DNA from 3 places in the Roseburia sp. AM51-8 genome. Region 2 is predicted to be linked to each of the others. Evidence: predicted binding sites of a transcription regulator. Region 2 holds the regulator's gene; each other region holds the start of a gene.
What was found. The regulator HrcA, encoded in region 2, represses chaperone genes, less so after heat shock. The targets are predictions, from matches to a motif close to TGTTAGCACTCNNNNNNNNNGAGTGCTAACA.
Positions count from the first base shown of each region.

Region 1: the regulator HrcA is predicted to act here: its motif matches at 3,546-3,576, upstream of DW996_RS07595 (Hsp20/alpha crystallin family protein).
Region 3: the regulator HrcA is predicted to act here: its motif matches at 4,098-4,128, upstream of DW996_RS03150 (co-chaperone GroES).

Region 1 is NZ_QUEY01000003.1:147,052-153,511, forward strand. Features, by position in the region: partial or broken gene clpB (ATP-dependent chaperone ClpB) at 1-1,942, opposite strand, end outside; gene DW996_RS07590 (DnaJ C-terminal domain-containing protein) at 1,970-2,947, opposite strand; gene DW996_RS07595 (Hsp20/alpha crystallin family protein) at 3,024-3,452, opposite strand; gene DW996_RS07600 (CarD family transcriptional regulator) at 3,661-4,182, opposite strand; gene DW996_RS07605 (aspartate kinase) at 4,368-5,687, opposite strand; gene DW996_RS07610 (ABC transporter permease) at 5,843-6,460, opposite strand, start outside.
Region 2 is NZ_QUEY01000001.1:260,176-266,635, reverse strand. Features, by position in the region: gene dnaJ (molecular chaperone DnaJ) at 1-374, opposite strand, end outside; gene dnaK (molecular chaperone DnaK) at 380-2,272, opposite strand; gene grpE (nucleotide exchange factor GrpE) at 2,343-2,984, opposite strand; gene hrcA (heat-inducible transcriptional repressor HrcA) at 3,005-4,033, opposite strand; gene hemW (radical SAM family heme chaperone HemW) at 4,236-5,438, opposite strand; gene lepA (translation elongation factor 4) at 5,444-6,460, opposite strand, start outside.
Region 3 is NZ_QUEY01000001.1:624,889-631,348, forward strand. Features, by position in the region: gene DW996_RS03135 (adenylosuccinate synthase) at 1-1,101, opposite strand, end outside; partial or broken gene DW996_RS03140 (DegV family protein) at 1,127-1,995, opposite strand; gene groL (chaperonin GroEL) at 2,131-3,750, opposite strand; gene DW996_RS03150 (co-chaperone GroES) at 3,780-4,064, opposite strand; gene DW996_RS03155 (DUF2974 domain-containing protein) at 4,228-5,406, opposite strand; gene DW996_RS03160 (DUF308 domain-containing protein) at 5,428-6,165, opposite strand; gene DW996_RS03165 (methylglyoxal synthase) at 6,184-6,460, opposite strand, start outside.

The DNA.
Region 1 (6,460 bases), on a different contig from region 2:
CCGATCAGACGGGAAACGGAATACTTCTCCATGTACTCGCTCATATCCAGACGTACCATGTTGTTCTCATCGTCAAACAGGCTTGCCGCCAATGTCTTTGCCAGTTCCGTCTTACCTACACCGGTAGGTCCTAAGAAAAGGAAGGATCCGATCGGTTTGTCCGGGTCTTTGATACCCGCTTTGGAACGGATGATGGCTTCACTGACCTTGGTCACGCCCTCATCCTGACCGATGACCCGCTTGTGGAGTTCCTCTGCTAAGTGCAGGGTCTTATTGCGCTCGCTCTCATTTAATTTTGCCACCGGAATACCGGTCCAGCGGGAGATGATACGGGCGATCTCCTCCTCGGTCACGCTCTCGTGGACAAGACTCATATCCTTATTCTTGATCAGTTCTTCTTCCTGCTCCAACTGCTTTTCCAACTGTGGCAGTTTGCCGTATTGGAGTTCTGCCGCCTTTTCCAGATCATAATTCTGCTGGGCGATCTTAATCTCATTGCGCAGGCTCTCCAGTTCCTCTCGTAACTGGGAAACCTTTTCTACTGCGTGCTTTTCATTATCCCACTGGGCTTTCTGTCCGGAGAATTTCTCCCGCAGTTCGGAAAGTTCTTTTTGCAGATTTTCCAGACGCTCCTGACTCAAATGATCGTCCTCTTTTTTCAGCGCAGTCTCCTCGATCTGAAGCTGCATGATACGACGGTTGAGTTCGTCCAACTCTGTCGGCATGGAATCCAATTCCGTCTTGATCAGGCACACGCCTCATCGACCAGATCGATCGCCTTATCCGGCAGGAAACGGTCTGAGATATAACGGTTGGATAAAGTTGCCGCAGAAACCAACGCACCATCTGTGATCTTAACGCCATGGAATACTTCATAACGTTCTTTCAGACCACGCAGGATGGAAATGGTGTCTTCGACCGATGGTTCATCCACCATAACCGGCTGAAAACGTCGCTCCAGCGCCGGATCTTTTTCAATGTATTCCCTGTATTCATCCAGAGTCGTTGCACCGATACAATGCAATTCTCCACGCGCAAGCATTGGTTTTAACATATTGCCCGCATCCATGGCACCGTCTGTCTTTCCGGCACCAACGATGGTATGCAGTTCATCGATAAAGAGGATGATCTCGCCATCGGAATTCTTAATCTCATCCAAAACAGCTTTCAGACGTTCCTCAAACTCACCACGATATTTTGCACCGGCGACCAGTGCACCCATATCCAGGGCAAACAACTTCTTGTCCTTCAGTCCTTCCGGTACATCCCCGCGGACAATTCGCTGTGCCAGACCCTCTACAGCTGCCGTTTTGCCGACACCCGGCTCACCGATCAGTACCGGGTTATTCTTGGTCTTACGGGATAGGATACGAATCACATTGCGGATCTCTGCGTCTCGTCCGATGACCGGATCAAGTTTCTGGTCTCTGGCACGTTCGACCATATCATAACCGTATTTCTCCAAGGTATCATAGGTTGCTTCCGGATTGTCCGTCATCACCCTCTGGTTGCCCCGCACGGTAGAAAGTGCCTGTAAAAAGCGGTCTCTGGTAATGCCATACTCCTTAAAGATTTCCTTGATGGCACGATTCGGGTAACGGATCATGGCAAGGAAAAGGTGCTCGACGGAGACATACTCGTCCCCCATCGCCTTTGCCTCATCCTCTGCATGGATGAGTACCTGATTTAAGTCCTTACCGACATAGACCTGCCCCCCGGAGACTTTTGTCCTTGCCTCCAGATGCCGGATGGCATTATCCTTAAAATGTTCTAACTGTATCTCCATCTTTTCGATCATCTGCGGGATCAGTCCATTTTCCTGCTGCAAAAGAGCGACCAAAAGATGTTCCTGTTCGATCTCCTGATTTCCATATTCATATGCCAATTTCTCACAGTCCTGCACTGCTTCCATTGACTTTTGTGTAAATTTCTGGATGTTCATATGCTTCACCTCCTAAATCTTATCTTATCACGCAGACGCTCTTTCTGCACCTGCATATTCTCTTAATTTTTGTTTTGCCATCGCATTCAGATGTCTCGGCACATCGACCTCCACGGTCACGTACTGATCGCCGTGGAATTGCGCATTCCGCATGGAGACGATACCCTTATTTTTCAGACGGATCTTGCTGCCGGACTGGGTGCCCTCTTTGATCTGACACTCGACATCGCCGTACAAGGTGTGGACTCTGGCAGATCCGCCCAGGGCTGCCGTTACAAATGGCACACGGATGGTCGAATAGACATCCATGCCTTCCCTACGGAAAGCCTTACTGTCAAGCACATGGACTGCCAGCATCAGATCACCATTCTTGCCACCATTTATGCCCGGCTGACCTTTTCCTGCAAGTCGTACAGTCTTCCCCTCATCGATTCCTGCCGGAATATGCACCGACAAAGTCTGCGGCTGTCTGCCGGATGGATCAGAGATCGTGATCTGCTTGTCACAGCCAAAGGCTGCATCTTCAAAGGATATGGTGATCTCTGCATGCAGATCTTTTCCTTTCATTGCACGGTTGCCAAAGCCCTGAGATCTGCCGCCAAAACCGGAGCCACCACCACCAAAAGCACCTCCAAAGATGGAATCAAAGATATCTCCCATATCATCCATATTGCCGCCTTCAAAATGAAACTCCATGCCATCACCATTGCGATAGAACTTGGTTCCCCCGAAGCCGGAGCCGCCAAAACCACTTGCCTGGTTCGGATCAAAGCCTTCTGTAAAGGCAGCGTGTCCAAACTGGTCGTACAACTTTCTTTTTTCTTTATCACTCAAGACATCATAGGCTTCTGTGATCTCTTTAAACTTTTCTTCCGCCTTTGCATCCCCCGCATTGGTATCGGGATGGTATTTCTTTGCCAATCGCCGAAACGCTTTCTTTATCGTACTCTCATCTGCTTTCTTGTCGACACCCAAGACTTCATAATAATCTCTCTTGGCAGACATCCCAACTCACCTACTTTCTTATTTAAAAGAAAACTGGCTACGGATTGTAGCCAGCCTCTTTTGTTCCTATCATCGATCACTCAATGGCGATCGTCTTTTTCTGCTCTACCTTCGGCTGGGCTTCCTTCTTTGGAATATCCAACTTCAAAGTACCGTTTTCAAATTTCGCCTTGATGTCCTCATGGGTGATATCTTCACCTACATAAAAACTTCTCTGGCAGGAACCACTGTAACGCTCCTTGCGAATGTACTTGCCATCTTCGGATTTCTCCTCGTCATTCGTGCTCGTTGTAGCACTGATGATCAGATAGCCATCCTTCAATTCCGCGTTTACATTTTCCTTACTATATCCCGGAAGATCAATCACCACTTCGTAACCTGTCTCTGTTTCTTTGACATCCGTCTGCATCAGGTTTGCCTTAGCAGTCGGTGTGGTCTTTCTCTCCTGTGGGAATACAAAGAAATCATCCATAAAATCATTTCCAAAAATACTAGGCATTAACATAAGTCATCGCTCCTTCCATATCATCAAAACTATTTGTTTTCTTATCTCATTGTTTTAATGTCTTTTCTTTTGACAATTATGTTATAGCACCTTTATTAGCACTCGTCAATAGTGAGTGCTAATAATTTTTGAAAATTCACAAAATCGTCACAAAAATCCCCAGACGGATCTTTTCCATCTGGGGATTGCTGTTTACTCTTTCTTTATTTTATGCGACTACCATATGTTCTTCGATAAAGTTCTCCACCTGATTGCGGGGGATCTCCAGCACCGCGGAAATCTCCGAGTACAACTGCATCTCCGCCATCTTCATGTAACGCTCATCTAAGGCAGTCATCTTCTTGCCCTTTTCCATGCGTCCGCGTCCACGCTCCCGTACGGTCTTTAATAGACGAACCCATTCCTTGCCGTCCAGACTACGGATGCACTCCTTGTATTCGTTCTCACGCTGCTTGTCATTGGTCACGTTTAACATATCGATCTGCGGCATCGCCTTGATCAGTGACATGACATCATCCTTGGTCATAACCCGGCGAATGGAAAGTTTGGGATTGTCCACCGGTGCATACATGATGCTGGTGCCATCTGTCGTCGGCGACAAATAATAATACTGCCGGTCTTTTGGCACATTCGGCATATCCAGGGTGTCGATCTTTACAATCTCGCATACACCATGATGACCATACACTACTCGTTCGCCCACTTCAAACATCTTGACACATCCTTTCACCAATTTCGACAACTCCATCGAGTCCACGACAATTTACACACATTTTACCTATATACATATATATTTTATCAACTTTTGGCAAAAAATGTAAGGGCGAATTTTCACAAAGTATATCTGAAACGCAAATGGATATTTTTCACAAACAAAAGGCACCTATCAAAAGGTGCCTTAAAAGATCCATATATCTAGATCTGTGTCATCACAAAGATATCGTAAATAGCCTTAATTGCATTGTCAAAATCATTGTTGCTGACACCGATGATGATGTTCAACTCGGAAGATCCCTGATCGATCATCTTAACATTGATGTTGGCATGTGCCAGTGCAGAGAAGATCCTTCCTGCTGTACCACGGGTAGACTTCATGCCACGGCCAACGACAGCGATCAGTGCCAGATCCGCTTCCAGATCAATGATGTCCGGATTTACGAGACGACGGATGGAAGAAATAACCTGCTGCTCCTTGCCCTCGAATTCTTCCTGATGAACAAAGACCGTCATGGTATCAATACCGGATGGCATATGCTCAATGGAAATACCATTCTCTTCAAATGCCTCCAGTGCTTTACGACAGAAGCCCACTTCTGAGTTCATCATATCTTTATCAATATTGACTGCTACAAAGCCCCTCTTACCGGCGATACCGGTAATGGTATAATCTGCCTTTTGACAGGTGCTTTCTACAATCATAGTTCCCGGTTCTTCCGGCGCATTGGTATTCTTAATATTGATCGGGATGCCCGCTTTGCGTACCGGGAAGATTGCATCTTCATGCAGCACGGAGGCTCCCATGTAAGAAAGCTCGCGCAATTCTCTGTAAGTAATCACTCTGATTGGCTGCGCGTCCTCTACAATTCTAGGATCTGCAACCAGACATCCGGAAACATCCGTCCAGTTCTCATATACGCTGGCATGTACGGCCTTCGATACAATCGATCCTGTAATATCAGATCCACCTCTGGAGAATGTCTTTACATTGCCATTGCTATCACTTCCGTAAAAGCCTGGAATCACGGCCTTTTCTACATGCGAGAGACGTTCTGCCATCACCTTATCTGTCTTATAATCATCAAAGTTTCCATTCTCGTCAAAGAAGATCACTTCTGCCGCATCAATAAACTCATAGCCTAAGTAGTTTGCCATAATGATACCATTTAAATATTCACCACGGCTGGCTGCATAATCTTCTCCGGCTTTATCTGCAAAGTTTTTTTCGATTATTCTGAATTCGTCTTCCAGAGAAAGTGTCAGATTCAGTCCATTGATAATGGAATTGTAACGTTCCTTAATTTTTTTCAGTGCACCCTTAAAGTCTTCCTCTGCTTCTGCTAATGCATAACAGGAATAAAGCATATCTGTTACTTTCGTATCCTTTGCATTACGTTTTCCCGGCGCACTCGGCACAACATAACGACGTGTCTCATCCGCGCGGATAATATCTCCTACCTTGGCAAACTGTGCTGCACTTGCCAGGGAACTTCCACCAAATTTTACTACTTTGACCATTGTTTTACTCCTTAACACTTGTGTATATATAAAAACCGTCCAATCAAATCAGATGCTTTCTATATCTTATACTGTTTCATCCATCGTTGCTACAATATATCCGTTCTCGATTATAGCATATTCTGTCAAGTGCACGCAATGGAAAAGCTTTTCGGTTATTCCTGTACGATACGATTGTATGTCCGGGCAGTCATCAGATACACCAGCACATAGATGATACCAAATACCACAAAGCATCCAACCATACATGCGACTAAAAGCGTTGTATTACGCATATTAAAGAGCGACAACATGCGACAGATAATCGGAAAAGCAAAACAGGTATGAATGCAGGCAGTCACAAGCGGCAGGAAAAATACAGTTAATACCTGGGAACGAATGGCAGAGGATACTTCCTCATGCGTCATACCAACCTGCTGCATAATATGAAATCGTTTCCGATCATCATAGCCTTCCGATAGCTGTTTATAATAAATGATCAAAACCGTTGCTATCAAAAAGAGTACACCGAGAAATGCACCCGTAAAGAACAAGCCACCATAAAGAGCATTTATTGCTTTCTCATTCACTTTTCGGTTTTCCACAGAAAAGCTGCTCATGTTTGCGGATGGATACGTTTGTATTTTCTTATAAAGTTCCCATTGCTGATCAGCATTTCCATCAATATCAATGCCATAATATGATCGCAACTCGTTAAAACTGTCATCATACTGATATGGTATGTGCTCTGCTATTTGCTCTACCGCTGCTTCATCCGGGAAAACAATGTAATA
Region 2 (6,460 bases):
CTTGCACGGACATTCTGCCCTTTCATCGGTCCATTGTTGGTACGTCTGTTGCCGCCACCGCCAAAGAAATCACCGAAGATATCTCCAAAGATATCTCCAAAATCCATGCCTGAGAAATCAAATCCGCCGCCACCGGCACCGCCGTCAAAAGCAGCATGACCAAACTGATCATATTGTCTTCTCTTATCCGGATCACTCAAAACAGCATAGGCTTCAGAGGCTTCTTTGAACTTTACCTCTGCTTCTTTATCACCCGGATTCATATCCGGGTGATATTTCTTTGCCAACTGTCTGTATGCTTTTTTGATCGTTGCGTCATCGGCATTTTTATCTACGCCAAGGACTTCATAATAATCTCGCTTCTGTTCTGCCATGTTTTTTATACTTCCTTGAAGTCTGCATCTACGACATCATCATCTGCCGCATTGTAAGTGGTGTTTGCTCCCATATCAGGGCCTGCACCGGCACCCATGTCAGGACCTGCCCCCTGTGCGCCTGCTGCCTGAGCCTGCTGTTCATACATCTTGGTGAATACCTTCTGTGCACTCTCCTGCAATTTCTCCTGTGCAGCCTTTAATTCTGCTATGGTTGCATCATCCATAGCCTCTGCTTCCGGATGTGCCTCGAGGATTGTCTTGATCGCTGCGATATCAGCCTCAACTGCTGACTTATCTGCCGCATCGATCTTGTCGCCAACTTCTTCCAAAGCCTTCTCTGTCTGGAATACAAATGCATCAGCATCGTTTCTGGTGTCGATGGCTTCCTTACGCTTCTTATCCTGTGCTTCAAACTCAGCAGCTTCCTTAACAGCCTTCTCAATGTCCTCATCAGACATGTTAGATCCTGCTGTAATGGTGATGTGCTGTTCCTTACCTGTACCAAGATCCTTAGCGGATACATTTACGATACCATTGGCATCGATATCGAAAGTAACCTCGATCTGTGGAACACCACGACGTGCTGGAGGAATACCATCCAGACGGAACTGTCCTAAGGACTTGTTGTCTCTAGCAAACTGTCTCTCACCCTGTACTACGTTGATATCAACGGCTGTCTGGTTATCAGCAGCAGTAGAGAAGATCTGGCTCTTCTTGGTAGGGATCGTTGTATTTCTCTCGATCAACTTGGTTGCAATACCACCCATAGTCTCGATAGAAAGAGAAAGTGGTGTAACATCCAAAAGCAAGATCTCACCGGCACCGGCATCACCTGCTAACTTACCACCCTGGATAGAAGCACCGATGGCTACACATTCATCCGGGTTCAAAGACTTGCTTGGCTCATGTCCTGTAAGTGCCTTTACCTTATCCTGTACGGCTGGGATACGGGTTGATCCACCAACAAGGAGAACCTTTGAAAGTTCACTTGCTGTAAGACCTGCATCCTTTAATGCGTTCTGTACCGGAATGGCTGTTCTTTCTACAAGGTCATGTGTTAATTCATCGAATTTAGCACGTGTTAAGTTCATATCAAAATGCTTTGGTCCTTCTGCTGTTGCAGTGATGAAAGGCAAGTTGATGTTTGTTGTTGTTGCAGCGGAAAGTTCTTTCTTAGCCTTCTCTGCTGCTTCTTTTAATCTCTGGAGAGCCATCTTGTCAGTAGAAAGGTCAACGCCTTCTGCCTTCTTGAACTCATCCAGCATCCAATCTGTGATCTTCTGGTCGAAGTCATCGCCACCAAGACGGTTATCACCACTTGTTGCAAGAACTTCGATAACGCCATCACCGATCTCAATGATAGATACATCAAATGTACCACCACCTAAATCATAAACCATGATCTTCTGCTCATTTTCATTGTCAAGACCATAAGCAAGTGCTGCTGCTGTAGGCTCGTTGATGATACGCTTTACATCAAGACCAGCGATCTTTCCGGCATCCTTTGTTGCCTGACGCTGCGCATCATTGAAATATGCAGGAACTGTGATAACTGCTTCTGTGACAGGCTCACCCAGATAGTTCTCTGCATCGCTCTTTAACTTCTGTAAGATCATTGCTGAGATCTGCTGTGGAGAATACTTCTTACCATCGATGGTACGACCATTGTCTGTACCCATATCTCTCTTAATAGAAGAAATTGTCTTTTCTGCATTTGTAACTGCCTGACGCTTTGCAGGCTCACCGATCAATCTCTCTCCTGTCTTTGTAAATGCTACAACAGACGGTGTTGTTCTTGCACCTTCCTGGTTGGCGATAACGGTTGGCTTACCACCTTCCATAACTGCTACACAAGAGTTTGTTGTACCTAAATCAATACCAATAATTTTTCCCATGATTTTTTCCTCCTATTTATCATCACATTGTTATTGTCTTTATTTTAAATTAGCATTGCTACCAATTTGACTAGTTTGCAACCTTGACCATGCTATGACGAAGCACTGTATCGTGATACATATAGCCCTTTTGGAACTCTTCTACGATCTCGCTCTCGCCGGCTTCTTCATCCTCCACATGCATCACTGCGTTGTGGAAATTCGGATCAAATTCATTGCCGAGCGCCTCGATCGGACTCACGCCTGCTTCCTCCAAGGAAGTCATCAGTTGTTTGTAGATCATCTGCATACCTTGTGCAAATGGATCTTCGCTCTCTTCCATGCCCTTAAGACCTCTTTCAAAGTTGTCAACGACCGGAAGGATCTTTTCCAAGATGCTCTTTGCTCCCACTTCATACATCTGTGATTTTTCTTTCTCAGAACGTTTGCGGAAGTTCTCGAACTCGGCCATCTGGCGTCTGACCTTGTCGGTCAGTTCTTCGATCTGTGCATCCTTTTTGTCTTTCTTTTCTTTCTTTTTGAAAAAGCCTCCATTTCCTTTTTCTTCCTCAGCTTCTTCTGCGGATTCTTCTTTTTCCTCCGCCTCCTCTTTGGTATCAGCGGCTTCTCCTGCCTCTGTACTTTCTGTATCTTTTTCTTCGGAAGTCTCTGTCTCGACTGTCTCGTCTACTTTGACTTCTTCCCTATCTTCCTGCTTCTTTTCCTCTGCCACTTTTACATCTCCTTCCTATGTCATTCCCTTTTCAAGATCTTGTCAAGCTGCGACTTAAGATTTTTCAGGTTATCCATGACATTTTCGTAATCCATACGCTTTGGTCCGATAATTCCTATCGTGCCCTTCACGCCCTCACCTAATTCATAGGTGGCTGTCACGACGCTGCAATCTTTCATTGTCTGGATCGGTGACTCATTTCCAATATATACCTGAATGCCGGTTTCTTCATCTCCCTGTGTCTCAGAGATCAGATCTGCCAGCGCCTGCTTTTCTTCAAAAGCACTGATCAACTCACTTGCTCTCTGGGAATCGGAAAGTTCCGGATATTTGAAAATATTCGTTGCTCCACTCGTATAAATCTCCAGATCGTCATCTTCGTGAATCGTCTCAGCCACGGTATTTAAGACTTGTGCAATGATCTCTTCGTGAATACCCGCCTGCTCTTTCATCTTGGTGATGAGCCCTAAGTTGATCTCATCGACGGTAAGCCCGTTCAAGTTGGTGTTCAAGAGCATGTTGAGTTTCAACATAGTCTCATTGCTCAGAGGTTCCTCAACCGGAATGATCTTGTTCTTTACGATGTTGCCTTCCATAACGACCACCGATAAGATCTGGTGTTCATCTACGGCAGATAACTGTACGAACTTGAGACGGTTGCGCTGGACACTCGGTGCAGATATCATCGTGGCGTACTGCGTATTGTTGGCAAGTACCTTGACGACCTGTTTTAAGAGTTGTTCCATCTTCTCCGTCTTTTCGATCATCAGATCCTTCATCTCGGTCACTTCCCGATCCTTGACTTCCATCAAGTGATCTACATAGAAACGGTAACCCTTATCGGAAGGAATACGTCCTGAAGAAGTATGCGGCTGTACGATGTAGCCCAGTTCCTCAAGATCCGACATCTCATTACGAATCGTAGCAGAACTCAGATTCAGATCTGACATCTTGGAAATGGTACGGGAACCAACCGGCTCTCCGGTTTCCAGATAGTTCTGTATGATGGCGTTTAAAATTTTCTCTTTTCTCTCACCTAATTCGTCCATCGGATACCTCATCTGATTTCCTTGTTTCTAAGATTGTTAGCACTCATTAACTTAGAGTGCTAATATCTTTAAACCTAATGTATCACTGCCCTTTTGCTTTGTCAACACTTCTCACAATTTTTTTTATTTATTTTTGTGAATTTTTTGTGGCGCAGGGACGCTCCTTTTGCCACATGGACTGTCCCCTTTGGCGCAGATGATCTTACAGGAGGAACTGTGCCAGGGCATAATTGCTCAGATCCATTCCCTTGTCGGTCAAAAAGATCCGCCCCTCTGCCACTTCTAGCAAAGCCTCCTGCCGCAAATGTTTGATGGTCTCGCCATAGACGGACTCTATCGAGCAGGAAAAGCACTTGGCAAAATCCTCTCTGGTAACTCCTGCATTCATGCGCAGTCCCAAAAACATAAATTCTTCCATGGCATCTTTTTTAGAAAGACTCGTTACTTCCTGCCATAAAGGCGACGTCAGATTTTCTGTTTCTTCTATATTATTAGAAGACAATTTGTCCGCACACAGATCCATATACTGATAGATGTCCCGCACATTTGCCATACGACGGTCGCTTACCATGGAGGCTGCGCCAATGCCAAGTCCCAGATAGTCGCCCCGCCGCCAATAAACGGTATTGTGATAGCAGGCATAACCTTCCCTGGCATAGTTGGATATCTCATATTGCTGATAGCCGTGTGCGATCAAAACGCTTTGTGCCATCTTGGACAGGCGGTATTCCTCGTCCTCGTCCGGCAAAAATTCTGTTTTCATCCCAGCATGCTGCTTGACCGCATCAAATTTATAGCGATCATAAAAAGGGGTTCCTTCTTCCACGATCAAAGAGTAGGCAGAGACATGTTCCGGTCGCAGGGCAATGACCTGCTCTAAAGTATGCATCAATTTTTCCGGGGTCTGTCTCGGCAATCCTGTCATAATATCCACGTTCAGATTGTAAAATCCGCTTTTGCGTGCCATATCAAAAGTCCGCAAAAACTGTTCGTAACTATGGATCCGTCCCAAGAGACGCAGTTCGTCATCATTAGCCGATTGCAGACCGATGCTTAAACGATTGATCCCCATCTTACGGTATGCGCTAAATTTTTCCATCGTTACCGTTCCCGGATTACATTCCATGGAAATCTCAGCATCCTGACCGATAGTAAATTTTTTATGTAGGGCATCCATGATCTTTCCCATATCCGATGCATCCAGCCAGGATGGGGTACCGCCACCAATATATATAGAAGAAACAGCAACTGATCGCAGTTGCTGTCCCATGTAAGCGATTTCTTTACAGAGGCTTTCGGCATATCTTTTTTGTATGTCATTATCATAGGCTCCTGATAAAAAATCGCAGTAATCACATTTTTTTACACAGAATGGAATGTGTAGATAAAGACTGACCTCTTTCATATTTACTAATCCTCGTCCAATTTTAACACGCTCATAAACGCCTCCTGCGGGATCTCTACATTGCCCACCTGGCGCATACGCTTCTTTCCTTCCTTCTGTTTTTCAAGCAATTTCTTCTTTCTGGAAATATCACCGCCATAACACTTGGCAAGCACATCTTTTCGCATAGCCTTGACCGTCTCTCTGGCAATGACCTTACTGCCGACCGCTGCCTGGATCGGGATCTCGAACAAATGACGCGGGATCTCTTCTTTTAATTTTTCACACATCTTGCGCCCACGTTCGTATGCCGTTCCACTGAATACGATAAAGGAAAGGGCATCCACTTCTTCCTTATTGATGAGGATATCCAGTTTGACCAGATCAGACTTGACATAGCCCTTCATCTCATAGTCAAAAGATGCATAGCCGCGGGATCTGGATTTTAAGGCATCAAAGAAATCATAGATGATCTCATTCAAAGGCAGGGTGTACTTGAGCAGGGCACGCGTTTCTTCCATATACTCCATACTGATGTAAGTTCCGCGCCTCTCCTGACACAGATCCATAATGGCTCCGATATACTCGCTCGTCACCATGATCTCCGCCTCTACGACAGGTTCTTCCATGTATTCGATCTCTGACGGATCCGGCAGATTGGATGGATTGGTCAACTCGATCATGGTGCCATCCGTCTTATACACACGATAAACAACGCCCGGTGCCGTTGTCACCAGATCCAGATTATACTCTCTTTCCAGTCTCTCCTGGATGATCTCCAGATGCAAAAGTCCAAGGAAACCACAGCGGAAACCAAAACCAAGGGCTACCGATGTCTCCGGTTCAAATTGTAAAGATGCATCATTTAACTGCAATTTTTCCAATGCGTCTCTTAGATCCGGGTACTTGGCTCCATCCGCCGGATACAGACCACAGTAGACCATAGGATTGACCTTTTTATAGCCCGGCAAAGGTTCCTTGCACGGATGCTTCTTGTGTGTGATCGTATCGCCCACGCGGGTATCTTTGACGTTCTTGATGCT
Region 3 (6,460 bases), 360 kb from region 2:
TGCCTTTTCCAGTAAATGGGTAACCGGGAAGTCGGTCGTAACCTGACCATCGATTTCATAGCCCACACATACCGGGATCTCATCCAGATAGCCCAATACATCAAGCACGGTAAAGGCTACATCCGTCGTGCCCTGCATACGGCAGCCGTATTTGCTGGCAACACAGTCAAACCATCCCATACGTCTTGGACGACCTGTTGTGGCACCAAACTCACCGCCATCACCACCGCGTCTGCGGAGTTCGTCTGCTTCATCACCAAAGATCTCGCTGACAAAAGCACCGGCTCCAACTGCGGAAGAATAAGCCTTACATACGGTAACGACCTGCTCGATAGACTGTGCCGGAATACCTGCACCAATGGCACCGTAAGCAGCCAAGGTAGAGGAAGATGTTACCATCGGATAGATACCATGATCCGGATCCTTTAAAGTACCAAGCTGACCTTCCAAAAGAATAGTCTTGCCTTCCTTTAAGGCATTCCACAAATAAGAAGAAACATCGCAGACATAAGGTGCGATCATATCGCGGTAACTATGTAAAGTCTCCAACAAATCATCCGGGTCAATGAGTGGCTTGTGATAAAGGTGCTCTAACAATACATTCTTGGACTCACAGGTACGTGCAACCTTTTCCTTTAAAAGTTCATCATCAAAGAGTTCGCTGACCTGATATCCAACCTTTGCATACTTATCAGAATAAAATGGTGCAATGCCGGATTTGGTAGAGCCGAAGGAAGCCTTTCCTAAACGCTCCTCTTCATACTGATCAAATAAAATATGATACGGCATAACGATCTGTGCACGATCTGATACCTTGATCTTTGGCATTGGCACATTTTTGTCTGTAATAGACTTGATCTCGTCAAACAAGACAGGAATGTTTAAGGCTACCCCATTACCAATAACGCTTGTTGTGTGATCATAAAATACGCCGGATGGCAAGGTATGAAGGGCAAACTTACCATAATTATTGACGATGGTATGTCCTGCATTCGCTCCTCCCTGAAATCTCACAATGATATCTGCATTCTGCGCAAGCATATCTGTGATCTTACCCTTTCCTTCGTCACCCCAATTGGCACCAACAACTGCTTTTACCATGCTCTTGTTCCTCCTAAAAAATTTATTAAAATGATGTTAATTTCTTTGTACAAGTCACTGCAAGTGCACCCGGTCCAATATGACTGGATACGACTAAAGATAAAGGATCCACAAAAATATCATGTCCCGGGAAGCGTTCTTCCACTTCTGCCTTGAACTTGGCGATCTCTTCCTCATTCTGGGTATGTGCCATAGCAATGATAGTATTCTCGCCGGTCGGATCATGGAGCACTTCGTCCATATCCTTGGCAATGGCATCCATCATGATCTGCTTTGCCTGTTTGACCGTTCTCGCCTTAGCAAAACTGTCTAACTTTTCTCCGCGGATCTGCAATACCGGTTTTATCTTAAGCAAAGAACCAATAGCCGCAGCAGCCGGTGTGATCCTTCCACCCTTTTTGAGAAACTCCAGCGTATCTACCATGATGTAGATGGTTGACTCAAACTTCATCGCCTCTAATATCTCTTTGATCTCTGTGGCAGACTTTCCTGCATCTGCAAGTTTCTTGGCATCATAAACGGATAACTTCATGGTAACGGAAATACGCTGATTGTTGACAACCTGCACCTTACCATCGTAATCCTCAGCCAGCATGATGGCTGTCTCACAGGAACTGCTGAGTCCGCTGGACAAAGGAATATATACGACCTCATCATATTCCTCAAGCAGACTTTCCCACTTGTCGATCACATCACCTACGACCGGCATGGAAGTTTGATCTCTGCCCCCTCTGCCTGTCTTGCAAAGAACTGGTCTGTCGTAAGATCCACGCCTTCATAAAAGACCTCGTCATTGATATAGACCGGTGTCGGGAAGACGTAAATCCCTGCCTGCTCGGCTTCTTCCTGTGTGATTCCGCTGTTACTGTCTGTTAAAATCGCTACTTTACTCATATGGTCCTCATTTCGTTTTTATCCATCTTGTGCATGTCTTCACACACATGGTTTATCATACCATACTTTATAGGTACTGGCAAATGCGTTTTGCACAAAAAAAGGGCGGCGTTTCCGCCGTCCTTTTTAAAGATCTTACATCATTCCCATACCCGGATTTGCTGGCATTTCTGGTGCCGGTTCCTTGATGTCTGCAACAACAGATTCTGTTGTAAGCAAGGTAGATGCAACAGAGCATGCATTCTGTAATGCGCTACGTGTTACCTTGACAGGATCCAGGATACCTGCCTCTACCATATTGACATAAGTCTCATTATAAGCATCAAAGCCAAATCCCGGCTGTGCTTCTCTTACCTTATTGATGATAACGCTTCCTTCCAATCCGGCATTTGCTGAAATATGGAAAAGCGGAGCCTCCAGCGCCTTTAATACAACCTTGGCACCTGTCTTTTCATCACCTTCCAGAGAATCAACCAGTTTTGCAACTTCCTTGGAAGCGTGGATGTAAGCAGATCCGCCACCTGCGATGATACCTTCCTCTACAGCAGCACGTGTTGCGTTTAAGGCATCTTCCATACGGAGTTTGCTTTCTTTCATTTCTGTCTCGGTAGCAGCACCTACACGGATAACGGCAACGCCACCGGCAAGTTTAGCCAGACGCTCCTGTAATTTCTCTTTATCGAACTCAGAAGTTGTCTCTTCGATCTGTCCACGGATCTGTGATACTCTGGCTGCAATGGCATCCTTATCACCCTCGCCGTCAACGATAACGGTAGACTCTTTCTGAACCTTAACTGATTTTGCACGACCAAGTTGATCCATGGTAGCATCCTTTAATTCCAGACCTACTTCTTCAGAGATTACCTGACCACCGGTAAGGATGGCGATATCCTGTAACATTTCTTTTCTGCGGTCGCCATAACCAGGTGCCTTAACAGCAACAACATTGAAAGTACCTCTCAACTTGTTCAGGATCAGGGTTGTAAGGGCTTCACCCTCTACATCCTCTGCAATGATAAGAAGACGGGATCCTGACTGCACGATCTGCTCTAAGAGTGGCAGGATTTCCTGAATATTGCTGATCTTCTTGTCTGTGATCAGGATATATGGATCATCCAGAACGGCTTCCATCTTATCCATATCGGTTGCCATATATGCTGAAATATAACCACGGTCAAACTGCATACCTTCTACCAAGTCAAGTTCCGTCTGCATGGTCTTAGATTCCTCGATCGTGATAACGCCATCATTGGAAACCTTTTCCATGGCATCTGCTACCATGTTACCAACGGCTTCATCACCTGCTGAAATTGCAGCGACCTTAGCGATCTGCTCTTTTCCGCTGACCTTTTCAGACATGGAAACAATAGATTCTACTGCGGCATCTGTAGCCTTCTTCATACCTTTACGAAGAACGATCGGATTTGCTCCGGCTGCTAAGTTCTTCATACCTTCTTTGATCATAGCCTGTGCCAATACGGTTGCGGTTGTTGTACCATCACCGGCAACATCATTGGTCTTGGTAGCAACTTCCTTGACAAGTTGTGCTCCCATGTTCTCAAACGGATCTTCCAATTCGATCTCTTTTGCAATGGTAACACCATCGTTTGTGATGAGTGGAGCACCGTAAGACTTATCCAAAACAACGTTGCGTCCCTTTGGTCCGATCGTAACTCTGACAGTGTCAGCCAACTGATCTACACCTGCTTCTAATGCTTTCCTAGCTTCTGCGCCATATTTAATTTCCTTAGCCATAATTTAATCCTTCTTTCTTATATCTATTTTTACTCTACTACAGCAAGAATGTCATTCTGACGAACGATGATATAATCTTCGCCTTCTAACTTTACTTCTGTTCCGGCATACTTGGAATAGATGACCTTCTGACCAGCCTTAACCTGCATAACAACCTCTTTACCCTCTACCATTCCGCCAGGACCTACGGCAATAACCTCTGCCTCCATTGGCTTTTCCTGTGCTGCACTTGCCAGGATAATGCCTGACTTTGTCGTTTCTTCTGCCTGACACTGTTTTAAAACAACGCGATCTGTTAATGGTACTAATTTCATTTCTATATGCCTCCTTATATTTCTCTCATTCTTTGTTAGCACTCACTTTGTACGAGTGCTAACCACAATTCATATAATAGGATTCTAAGAACCAAGTTGCAACTTTAGTCACATCCAATAATTCCAAGAATCCTATCTTTATCTAACGTATACTCTTATTTTCTCACTTTTTCTTACGCTCAATACTTTTTGTCGTATTCATAAGCATTTCTGACAGCGGGTTGTGAAAGAGTTTTTCCTGCACATTATCTGCAAAGGTCTCTCCGCTGGAATAGGCAAAACGGCGAATGACATCCTTTAAGACCTGCTGCTTTTCCACCGGCATGGCAGATAGGGTCTTAGAGATATTGGTCATCATGGAAAATTTGTTTGCCGTCAGTTCGTCCAGCGTCGTTGCTCCGGTCGATTGCAGGGTACCAAATAAGATATTGACAAATTCTTCCCTCTCCTCCGCACTCAGACCATAGATCCAATTTTTTAAAGTACGATCCAGCATCACGGAAGACTCTGACAGATTTTCGGCAAAAACAAAATGATTGCCAAGGACTTCCCATGACATGGCATCATGCTGCATGGCGCCGGTCTGTGAACTCTTTACCACCCGATGATCCATCTCGTTTTCCAAAAGCATGCCAACAATGGAAGATTCCGGTATGGTACTGACGACCCGGGGCATAATGCGCTCATAAGACTCCTGCGTCGTGATCTCTTTTAAAAAGCCCGGACCATCATTGGAATAAACACAAGTAATGCGATCCTGAATGGCAGGCTGGCAAAATGCAGATGCATATACGGCAAAGTTGCCGCCCTTGGAATGTCCTCCTACAAGCAGTTCATAAGAAGTATCGCCATAGCAGTCATTCAGATACTGGGCTGCCCGGATCTGTCCCTCCGTCTGATAAAGGAAAGACATATTAAAGTCTTCTTTCCAGCCGACAATGGTATTATCCGTCCCGCGGAATGCCACATAGACCCTGTCATCATCTAAAAGAAAAGACAAAACCGAAAACTGGGTCTGATTTTCTTCGTCGATCTCATTGACATAGTTCATAAGCCGCAGATTTTGAAAACGTGCAGATGCTACCATCTTGTGCATCAAAAAAGGTGCGACCTTGGTGGTAGAGTTCTTCGCCATGATCTCTTCTTCTGAATACATAGAAAAGAAGCGATCGTGTGCCTCCCGGATCGTGATCCATTGTCCCTTTTGATTCAAGCCCGGGACAATGCCGCCAAAATCTGTGTATGCCAGTTCTGCTAAGACCAGATTATCTACTTCATTAAAGGGGTCAATCTCCATGGTAATATCACCACGCCAATCTAAATAATCCGAAATATTTGCCATGCCAAACTCCTTTCAAAAATCCTACACTTCTTCCTCTACCAAGGCAGAATCCGCTTGATCTGTATCCGGCAGTGGATCACTTTCTGTCTCATCGGCATGGTCCTCTTCCACTTCCTCCGTAATAGCCGTGGTCGTCTCCTGCTTGCCTTCAAACCACTGGTCGGATTCTTCGATATTGCGTTCCAACTCCCGTTTGCTTTCCTTGTGATAATGCTTGGTCCTCACCCCAACAAAACACAGGGATAAGAGTGCAAATGCACCAACCATGATCAGGATACCATAAAAGGCAGTCTCATACCTTGTTATCATATTCCTGATATCCAGTAATATGACAACCGATCCTGCTACGGAAAGCAGGGAAAAGATCAGACTGACGATCCAAAGATCTCCATGTAAGTTCTTTAACTGGACGGTGTTCTGCAACATGACAACGCCCTCGATCAGAACCAGGATACCCAGATAATTGGGTATGGAGTCCGCAATATCCTGTGCACGGATCAAATCAATGGCTCCCAAGATCACGACCAGCGTGCCGACCGAAAAGCCATAATTGGTCGTTCTCTGAAATTCCTTATGTAAAAAGTAACGGCTGATCATCCAGATGCCCCATACCAAAAGACAGGCACCGGCACCGTAGCAGAAATAGATCATCCTGACCGCATCCGTAAATAACATGATGCAGCCCACGGCGATCAAGAGGATCGACATAAAGACGATCGCAATATTTCCAACAACATTGGGATTATCCTGTTTGCTCATCCATTCCTCCCCACTGTCTTACAGTGTTTCTGCTCTCTCTGAAATGTTCTTCTTGAAGTTGATCACATCATGATTGTATTCCTTGTCGATGAAATCCGATGTGATGATAAAGTCAGCCGTTGCCTTGTTGTTAGCGATCGGAATGTCATAGACCTGTGCGATACGAAGCAGTGCCTTTACATCCGGGTCATGCGGCTGTGCCGTAAGCGGATCGGAGAAGAAAATGATCAGATCGATCTTGCCCTCTACGACCTTGGCTCCTACCTGCTGGTCACCGCCTAAAGGACCGCTGTTA